DNA from 2 places in the Arthrobacter sp. K410C genome. Region 1 is predicted to be linked to the other one. Evidence: riboswitches for the same ligand, from Rfam matches in the RefSeq annotation. Region 1 holds a riboswitch; the other holds the start of a gene.

Region 1 (3,970 bases):
GGGTACGTCCACGCGGCCCGGGGCGGGGTCCTTCGACTCCGGGATGAAGGTTGGGCCGAAGGCCAGGAGGGGCAGCATGAGCGGCACGGCCACCAGGAACACCGCGCCCCACCAGAACTGCTCCACCAGCCAGCCGCCAAAAATCGGTCCCAGGGCCGCCCCGCCGGAGAACCCGGCTGCCCAGATGGCTACCGCCAGCCTGCGGCGGCTGGGCTGCGGAAAGATGTTGCGGATCAGGGAGAGCGTGGACGGCATCAGCATCGCCCCAAAGAACCCCAGGGCGGCACGGCCGGCGATCAGCCAGGCGGGGCTTGGGGCGAAAGCCGTGGCCGCGGACAGGGCGGCAAAGCCGATGCTCCCGATGACCAGCAGCTTCCGCCGCCCAATGCGGTCGCCGAGGCTGCCCATGGACACCAGCAGGCCGGCGAGCACCAGGGGGTAGGCGTCCACGATCCACAGGAGCTGGACGCCGGTGGGTTCCAGGGCGCGGGTGATGGCGGGCAGGGCAAAGGTGAGGGCGGTGTTGTCCACGGCAACCAGCAGGACCGGGAACATCAGTAAGCCCAGGGCGAGCCAGTCCCGCCACGGCGCCCGGACGGCCGGGCCGCCGACGGGGGCCGTCGGGGTCCTGGTGGTGGCAGCGGAAGTTGTCATGAAATAACTATACCGTCCAGACGGTACAGTTACGAAACTAGGCCGGGTTGGAGAGGCTGCCGCCGCAAAAGGCATGATTAGACGCATGCCCCGAAAGCCCGTAGCCCGTGAAGCGGTCCTTGACGCCTTTGAAGCCCTCCTGATTGAGGTGGGTGAGCGCGCGGCAACCCTGGATGCCGTTGCGGCGAAGGCCGGAGTGTCCAAAGGCGGGCTTCTGTACCACTTCCCCAACAAGGAAGCCCTGATCCAGGTGCTGCTGGACCGGCTTGACGGGCTGGCAGGAGCCGACGCCGATGCCATGGCAGCTGCCGGGGAAGGGGCTGCGGCCTACTTCATCCGGTCTTCCGTCTGGGCGGATACTCCGCTGGACCGGGCGATCGTCGCCGCAACCCGCCTGGCGGAGGTGGCGCACGAGGAAACGCGCCGCCGGTTCGCAGCGATCCAGCAGCGCTGGCTCGACGAGATCGCGGCCGACGTGGGCCCGGCGCTTGCCAAAGCAGTGCTGTACATGGGGGACGGGCTCTACTTCAACGCCATGCTGTCTGTGGGGCCGGTACCGCCGGGCGGCGCGGCCGCCGATGTGGACGAATTGCTGGCAGCCCTGGAGCGCCTACGGCGGTAGCCGGCCATTTGCCCCAGCCGCTGCGACGTAGGACAATTAAGCGCTGTGGGAGCCGCCGGCGGCTTCCCGCGACAATCCAAATAAATAGCCTTTGATCTGCGGCGGGAGAGTTCTGCCGAAAGTACAGCAGGCGCCGTAGGAGCAAACCCTCCCCAGGAATCTCACAGGCCCATGTACCGCCGCGGCGAGGCACCTCTGGAAAGCAGCAGGCAGTCCGCCTGGGTAACCCGTTGAGCGGGAGCCTTGGGCTGTTGTGTTCACCGACGGTGCAAGCGGGGCCACGCGCAAGCTGGCAACGCGGAAACTCTCAGGTCCAATACAGAGCGGGGAGGAACCCGAATCGCTGCGGCGTACCCTGCGCCGCCTGAATTATGGAGTTCCTGTGACTGCTTCCCCGGTTTCCGCCACCTTTGTTGACCGGCATATCGGCGCGCGCCGCCAGGCCGACGTTGACACCATGCTCAAGGCCGTCGGCTATGACAGCGTGGATGCGCTCGTGGACAAGGCGGTTCCCAAGGACATCCGGCAGGACACCCCGCTGACGCTGTCGCCGGCGTTGAGCGAGGTTGAAGCGCTCGCAGAACTGCGCAAGCTTGCCGCGAAGAACAAGACCGCGGTCCAGATGATCGGCCAGGGCTATTACGACACCGTGACGCCACCGGTGATCCGCCGCAACATCCTGGAATCCCCGGCCTGGTACACCGCCTACACCCCGTACCAGCCTGAGATTTCGCAGGGCCGGCTCGAAGCGCTGCTGAACTTCCAGACCATGGTCCAGGACCTGGTGGGGCTGCCCATTGCCAACGCCTCGCTGCTCGATGAAGCCACCGCGGTGGCCGAGGCAGTGCTCATGATGAGGCGCGCCAACAAGAACAAGGATGCCAAGGACGGCAAGACCGTCCTCGACGCCGACTGCATGCCGCAGACCATCGCCATCGTCAAGGGCCGTGCCGAGGCGCTGGGCTTCGACGTGGAGATAGCCGATCTTTCCGCAGGCCTGCCGGACGGTGCCATCAACGGCATTGTCCTCCAGCAGCCCGGCGCGTCCGGCCGGGTGTGGGACCAGTCCGGCGTGATCGCCGAGGCGAAGGAACGCGGCGCGCTGGTCACCGTCGCTGCCGACCTGCTCGCCCTGACCCTGATCACGCCTCCGGGCGAGCAGGGTGCGGATATCGCCGTTGGTTCCGCCCAGCGTTTTGGTGTCCCGCTGTTCTTCGGCGGCCCGCACGCGGCCTACATCGCCGTCCAAAAAGGCCTGGAGCGTTCCATGCCCGGCCGCCTTGTCGGTGTGTCCAAGGACGACGCCGGTGTCCCCGCCTACCGCCTGGCGCTGCAGACCCGCGAGCAGCACATCCGCCGCGAGAAGGCCACGTCCAACATCTGCACCGCGCAGGCACTGCTGGCGATCGTCGCGTCCATGTACGCCGTCTACCACGGCCCCGAGGGCCTGAAAGCGATTGCCCAGACCACCAACCGCCATGCCCGCACGCTGGCAGCTTCACTGAAAGCCGCGGGACTCGATGTCCTGCACACCTCCTTCTTCGACACCGTCACTGTCCGCGTACCGGGCAACGCGGCGGGCATCGTTGCCGCTGCGGAGGAGAAGGGCATCAACCTCCGCGGCATCGACGCCGACACCGTGGGCATCTCCGTGGACGAAACCACCACGACGGCGACCATCGCCGACGTCGTCTCCGTCTTCGGCGGGGAGGCAGTGGGATCAACGGGGTCATTCGCATTGGACCCCGCGGTTGAGCGCACCTCGGACTTCCTGCAGCATCCGGTGTTCAACACCCACCGGTCGGAGACCCAGCTGCTGCGCTACATCCGCAGGCTCTCTGACCGTGACCTGGCGCTGGACCGGACCATGATTCCGTTGGGCTCGTGCACCATGAAGCTGAACGCCACGGCCGAGATGGAGGCCATTTCGTGGCCGGAGTTCGCCTCGATCCACCCGTTCGCCCCGGATTCGCAGACCGAGGGCTGGCGTGAACTGATCTCAGGCCTGGAAGCGGACCTGGCCGAGATCACCGGTTATGACCAGGTGTCCATCCAGCCCAACGCCGGGTCCCAGGGCGAGCTCGCCGGCCTGCTGGCGATCCGCGGCTACCACCGCTCCCGCGGCGAGGGCCAGCGCAACATCTGCCTGATCCCGGCCTCGGCGCACGGCACCAACGCCGCGTCCGCGGTGCTCGCGGGGATGAAGGTCGTGGTGGTGGCCACCGCCGCCGACGGCACCATCGACCACGCCGATCTGTACGCGAAGATCGAGGCCCACAAGGACGCACTGTCGGCGATCATGATCACCTACCCGTCCACCCACGGCGTGTATGACGGGGATGTCCGTGAGGTCTGCGACGCGGTCCACGCCGCCGGCGGGCAGGTCTACATCGACGGCGCGAACCTCAACGCGCTGGTCGGTTTGGCGCAGCCGGGCAAGTTCGGCGGCGACGTCTCGCACCTGAACCTGCACAAGACCTTCTGCATCCCGCACGGCGGCGGCGGACCGGGCGTCGGACCCGTCGCGGCCAAAGCCCACCTGGCGCCCTTCATGCCCGGGGACGCCACCAAGGCAGCCCACGAAGAGGGTCATGGCGTAGCAATTTCCGCGTCACGCTTCGGCTCCGCCGGGGTCCTCCCCATCTCCTGGGCCTACGTGAAGCTGATGGGCGGCCAAGGACTGACCGAGGCCAC
Region 2 (3,970 bases), on a different contig from region 1:
ATCGCCGACAGTGCGTCCTTGTGGGCGTCGATCTTCGCGTACAGGTCAGCGTGGTCGATGGTGCCGTCGGCGGCGGTGGCCACCACCACGACCTTCATCCCCGCGAGCACCGCGGACGCGGCGTTGGTGCCGTGCGCCGAGGCCGGGATCAGGCAGACATTGCGCTGGCCCTCGCCGCGGGAACGGTGGTAGCCGCGGATCGCGAGCAGGCCGGCGAGCTCGCCCTGGGACCCGGCGTTGGGTTGGATGGACACCTGGTCATAGCCGGTGATCTCGGCCAGGTCCGCTTCCAGGCCTGCGATCAGTTCACGCCAGCCCTCGGTCTGGGAATCCGGGGCGAACGGGTGGATTGAGGCGAACTCCGGCCAGGAAATGGCCTCCATCTCGGCCGTGGCGTTCAGTTTCATGGTGCACGAGCCCAGCGGAATCATGGTCCGGTCCAGCGCCAGGTCACGGTCAGAGAGCTTGCGGATGTAGCGCAGCAGCTGGGTTTCGGACCGGTGGGTGTTGAACACCGGGTGCTGCAGGAAGTCCGAGGTGCGGAGCACGGTTGCGGGCAGTTCGAACCCCTTCGCGTCCCCGACGGGACCGGCGCCAAAGGCGACGGCAACGGCGGAAAGGGTTGCCGCCGTCGTCGTCTCATCAATGGAGACACCCACGGTGTCCTCGTCGATGAGGCGCAGGTTGATGCCGCGTGCCTCGGCGGCGGTGAGGACCTTGCGGGCCTTGCCCGGCACGCGGACGGTGAGGGTGTCAAAGAACGAATCGGTGACCAGCTCCCGGCCCACGGCGCCAAGCGCAGTGGCGAGGATCCGCGCGTTGTGGTTGACCCGCTCCGCGATGGCCTTCAGCCCGTCCGGTCCGTGGTAGACGGCGTAGAAGGAGGAGACGATGGCCAGCAGCGCCTGGGCGGTGCAGATGTTGGACGTGGCCTTCTCGCGGCGGATGTGCTGCTCGCGGGTCTGCAGGGCAAGGCGGTAGGCGGGGGCACCGGCGTCGTCCTTGGAGACGCCGACGATGCGGCCGGGAAGCGTGCGCTCCATCCCGGTCCGGACCGCCATGTAGGCAGCGTGCGGGCCGCCAAAGAACAACGGGACACCAAAACGCTGGGTGGAGCCAACGGCGATATCCGCGCCCTGCTCGCCGGGAGGGGTGATCAGGGTCAGGGCGAGCAGGTCGGCAGCGACGGTGACAAGCGCACCGCGTTCCTTGGCCGCTGTGATAACCGCGGACTGGTCCCACACCCGGCCGGACACGCCGGGCTGCTGGAGGACGATGCCGTTGATGGCGCCGTCGGGAAGCCCCTTGGAGAGATCCGCGACCTCCACGTCGAAGCCCAGGGCCTCGGCCCGCCCCTGCACGATGGCGATGGTCTGCGGTAGGCAATCGGAATCCAGGACCGTCTTGCCGTCCTTGGCGTCCTTGTTCTTGTTGGCCCGGCGCATCAGCAGGACGGCCTCGGCCACGGCCGTAGCTTCATCCAGAAGGGACGCGTTCGCCACCGGAAGGGCGGTCAGGTCCTGGACCATGGTCTGGAAGTTCAGCAGGGCTTCAAGCCGGCCCTGCGAAATCTCAGGCTGGTACGGGGTGTAAGCCGTGTACCAGGCCGGGGACTCCAGGATGTTGCGGCGGATCACCGGCGGCGTCACGGTGTCGTAATAGCCCTGGCCGATCATCTGGACCGCGGTCTTGTTCCTGGCCGCAAGCCTGCGCAGTTCGGCGAGGACCTCCACCTCGCTGAGGGCGTCCTCAAGCCGGAGCGCGTGCTCCTGGCGGATGGATCCCGGAACGGCAACGTCCACGAGCCCGTCCACGCTGTCGTAGCCGATGGCCTTGAGCATGGTGTCGACGTCGGCCTGGCGGCGCACGCCGATATGGCGGTCGGCGAAGGCCGATGGGTTGGATTGAATCGTCATGAGGAACTCCAGGTCTGGCCGGCCACGGATGGCACGGCATGGATGGGTTCCTCCCCGCTCTGTATTGGACCTGAGAGATTCCGAGGACACCTGCTCATGGCAGGGCACTCTTGCACCGTCGGTGAGTCCGGCAGGAAGCCGGGCTGCTTTCCAGAGTCGCCTCGCTGTGACGGTACATGGGCCTGAGAGATTCCTGGGGAGGATTTGCTCCTACGGCGCCTGTCCGGTGGTGGTCCGGGAGAGCTCTCCCGTCACAGCTCGAAAGGCTTATTCAAATGTGGGTGATTCGGCTCACAAGGTACACGGCCTTGCCTGCCCGTGGCAAATCGGCGCTTGCCACGCCCCCGGATTCCTGGTTGGGGGTTTGACAATGCTGCGTGACCGGAACCACACTGAACCTGACCGGCGCCGTGCCGGACCGGCTCCACCGATTCGGGGCGGCCTGCCGGCAGCGGTCCATGCGAAGCAACTTTTTCTAACTGAACATGCCTTTGACCTGTGGCGGGAGAGCCCTGCCAGGTACATCCAGCAGGCGCCGTAGGAGCAAACCCTCCCCAGGAAACTCTCAGGCCCATGTACCGCCGCGGAAAGGCAACTCTGGAAAGCAGCCGGGCAGGTCCCGGCTCACCGACGGTGCAAGCACGCCTTCACGGCTGCGGAAACTCTCAGGTCATGTACAGAGCGGGGAGGAACCGAATCTATGCAGCATCCGGTGCTGCTTGAACGATGGAGTTCCTCATGACGATTCATCCCCCCGCGTCCCCGGGCGGCCAGCCACCCCACGGCGCTTCCCCTTCCGGCAAGGCCGCACACAGCGAACCTCCCCACCTCGAACGCCAGCTCAGCAACCGGCACATCCAGCTCATCGCCATCGGCGGCGCAATCGGTACCGGCCTCTTCATGGGCTCCGGAAAGACCATCTCCGCCGCGGGCCCTTCCGTGATCTTCGTGTACATGGTCATCGGCTTCATGCTGTTCTTCGTTATGCGCGCCATGGGCGAACTGCTGCTCAGCAACCTGAACTACAAATCCTTCAGCGACTTCGCGGCCGACCTCCTGGGGCCGTGGGCAGGCTTCTTCACCGGTTGGACCTACTGGTTCTGCTGGGTGATCACCGGGATCGCGGACGTCATCGCCATCGCGGGCTACTCCCGGGAGCTCTGGCCGGCACTGCCGCTGTGGATCCCAGGGCTGGCCACCGTCGCCATCCTGCTCCTGCTGAACCTCGCCACAGTCAAGGCCTTCGGCGAAACCGAATTCTGGTTCGCCCTGATCAAGATCATCGCCATCGCCGCTCTGATCATCGTCGGCCTGTTCATGATCTTCACCGGCTTCCAGAGCGACGCCGGAACGGCCGGCTTCAGCAACCTGTGGAGCCACGGCGGCTTCTTCCCCAATGAATTCATGGGCTTCGTGGCCGGATTCCAGATCGCCGTCTTCGCCTTCGTGGGCATCGAGCTTGTGGGCACCACGGCGGCGGAAGCCAAGAACCCGGAGCGGAATCTGCCGAGGGCCATCAACGCCATCCCCGTCCGCGTCCTGCTGTTCTACGTCGGCGCGCTGATCATCCTGATGTCCGTCACCCCGTGGACCCAGTTCGCCGCCGGACACAGCCCGTTCATTGGCATGTTCTCCCTGGCCGGGCTGGGCGCCGCCGCCACCGTGGTCAATCTGGTGGTCCTGACCTCCGCCATGTCCTCCGCAAACTCCGGCATCTACTCCACCTCCCGGATGGTGTTCGGCCTGGCCCAGGAGGGGGATGCACCGGGCGTCTTCGCCCGGCTGTCGCCGAAGAAGGTACCCAGCAACGCGCTGTTCCTGTCGTGCGTGCTGCTGCTCTCCGGCGTCGTGCTCATGTACGCAGGCCAGGACGTCGGCAAGGCCTTCGAAATGGTCACCACCGTGTCCGCCGTGTGCTTCATCTTCGTCTGGTCCATGATCCTGGCCAGCTATCTGGCGTTCCGGCGCCGCCGCCCGCACCTGCATGCAGCCTCGAAGTTCAAGATGCCCGGCGGCGTTCCCGTTGTGTGGGCGGTCTTCGCGTTCTTCGCCTT

The links. Region 1 has a riboswitch for glycine ahead of gcvP (aminomethyl-transferring glycine dehydrogenase). Riboswitches for the same ligand answer to the same signal wherever they lie in the genome.
Region 2: it holds a riboswitch for glycine, as region 1 does, so the genes downstream of both, gcvP (aminomethyl-transferring glycine dehydrogenase) here and gcvP (aminomethyl-transferring glycine dehydrogenase) in region 1, are expected to answer to the same signal.

Annotation. Positions count from the first base shown of each region.
Region 1 covers NZ_JBNHFJ010000027.1:22,082-26,051, forward strand. The annotation lists gene AC5RU7_RS20125 (MFS transporter) at 1-654, opposite strand, end outside; gene AC5RU7_RS20130 (TetR/AcrR family transcriptional regulator) at 740-1,276, shown strand; glycine riboswitch at 1,369-1,465, shown strand; gene gcvP (aminomethyl-transferring glycine dehydrogenase) at 1,659-3,970, shown strand, end outside.
Region 2 covers NZ_JBNHFJ010000029.1:4,152-8,121, forward strand. The annotation lists gene gcvP (aminomethyl-transferring glycine dehydrogenase) at 1-1,916, opposite strand, end outside; glycine riboswitch at 2,077-2,177, opposite strand; glycine riboswitch at 2,409-2,507, shown strand; glycine riboswitch at 2,509-2,606, shown strand; gene AC5RU7_RS20325 (amino acid permease) at 2,655-3,970, shown strand, end outside.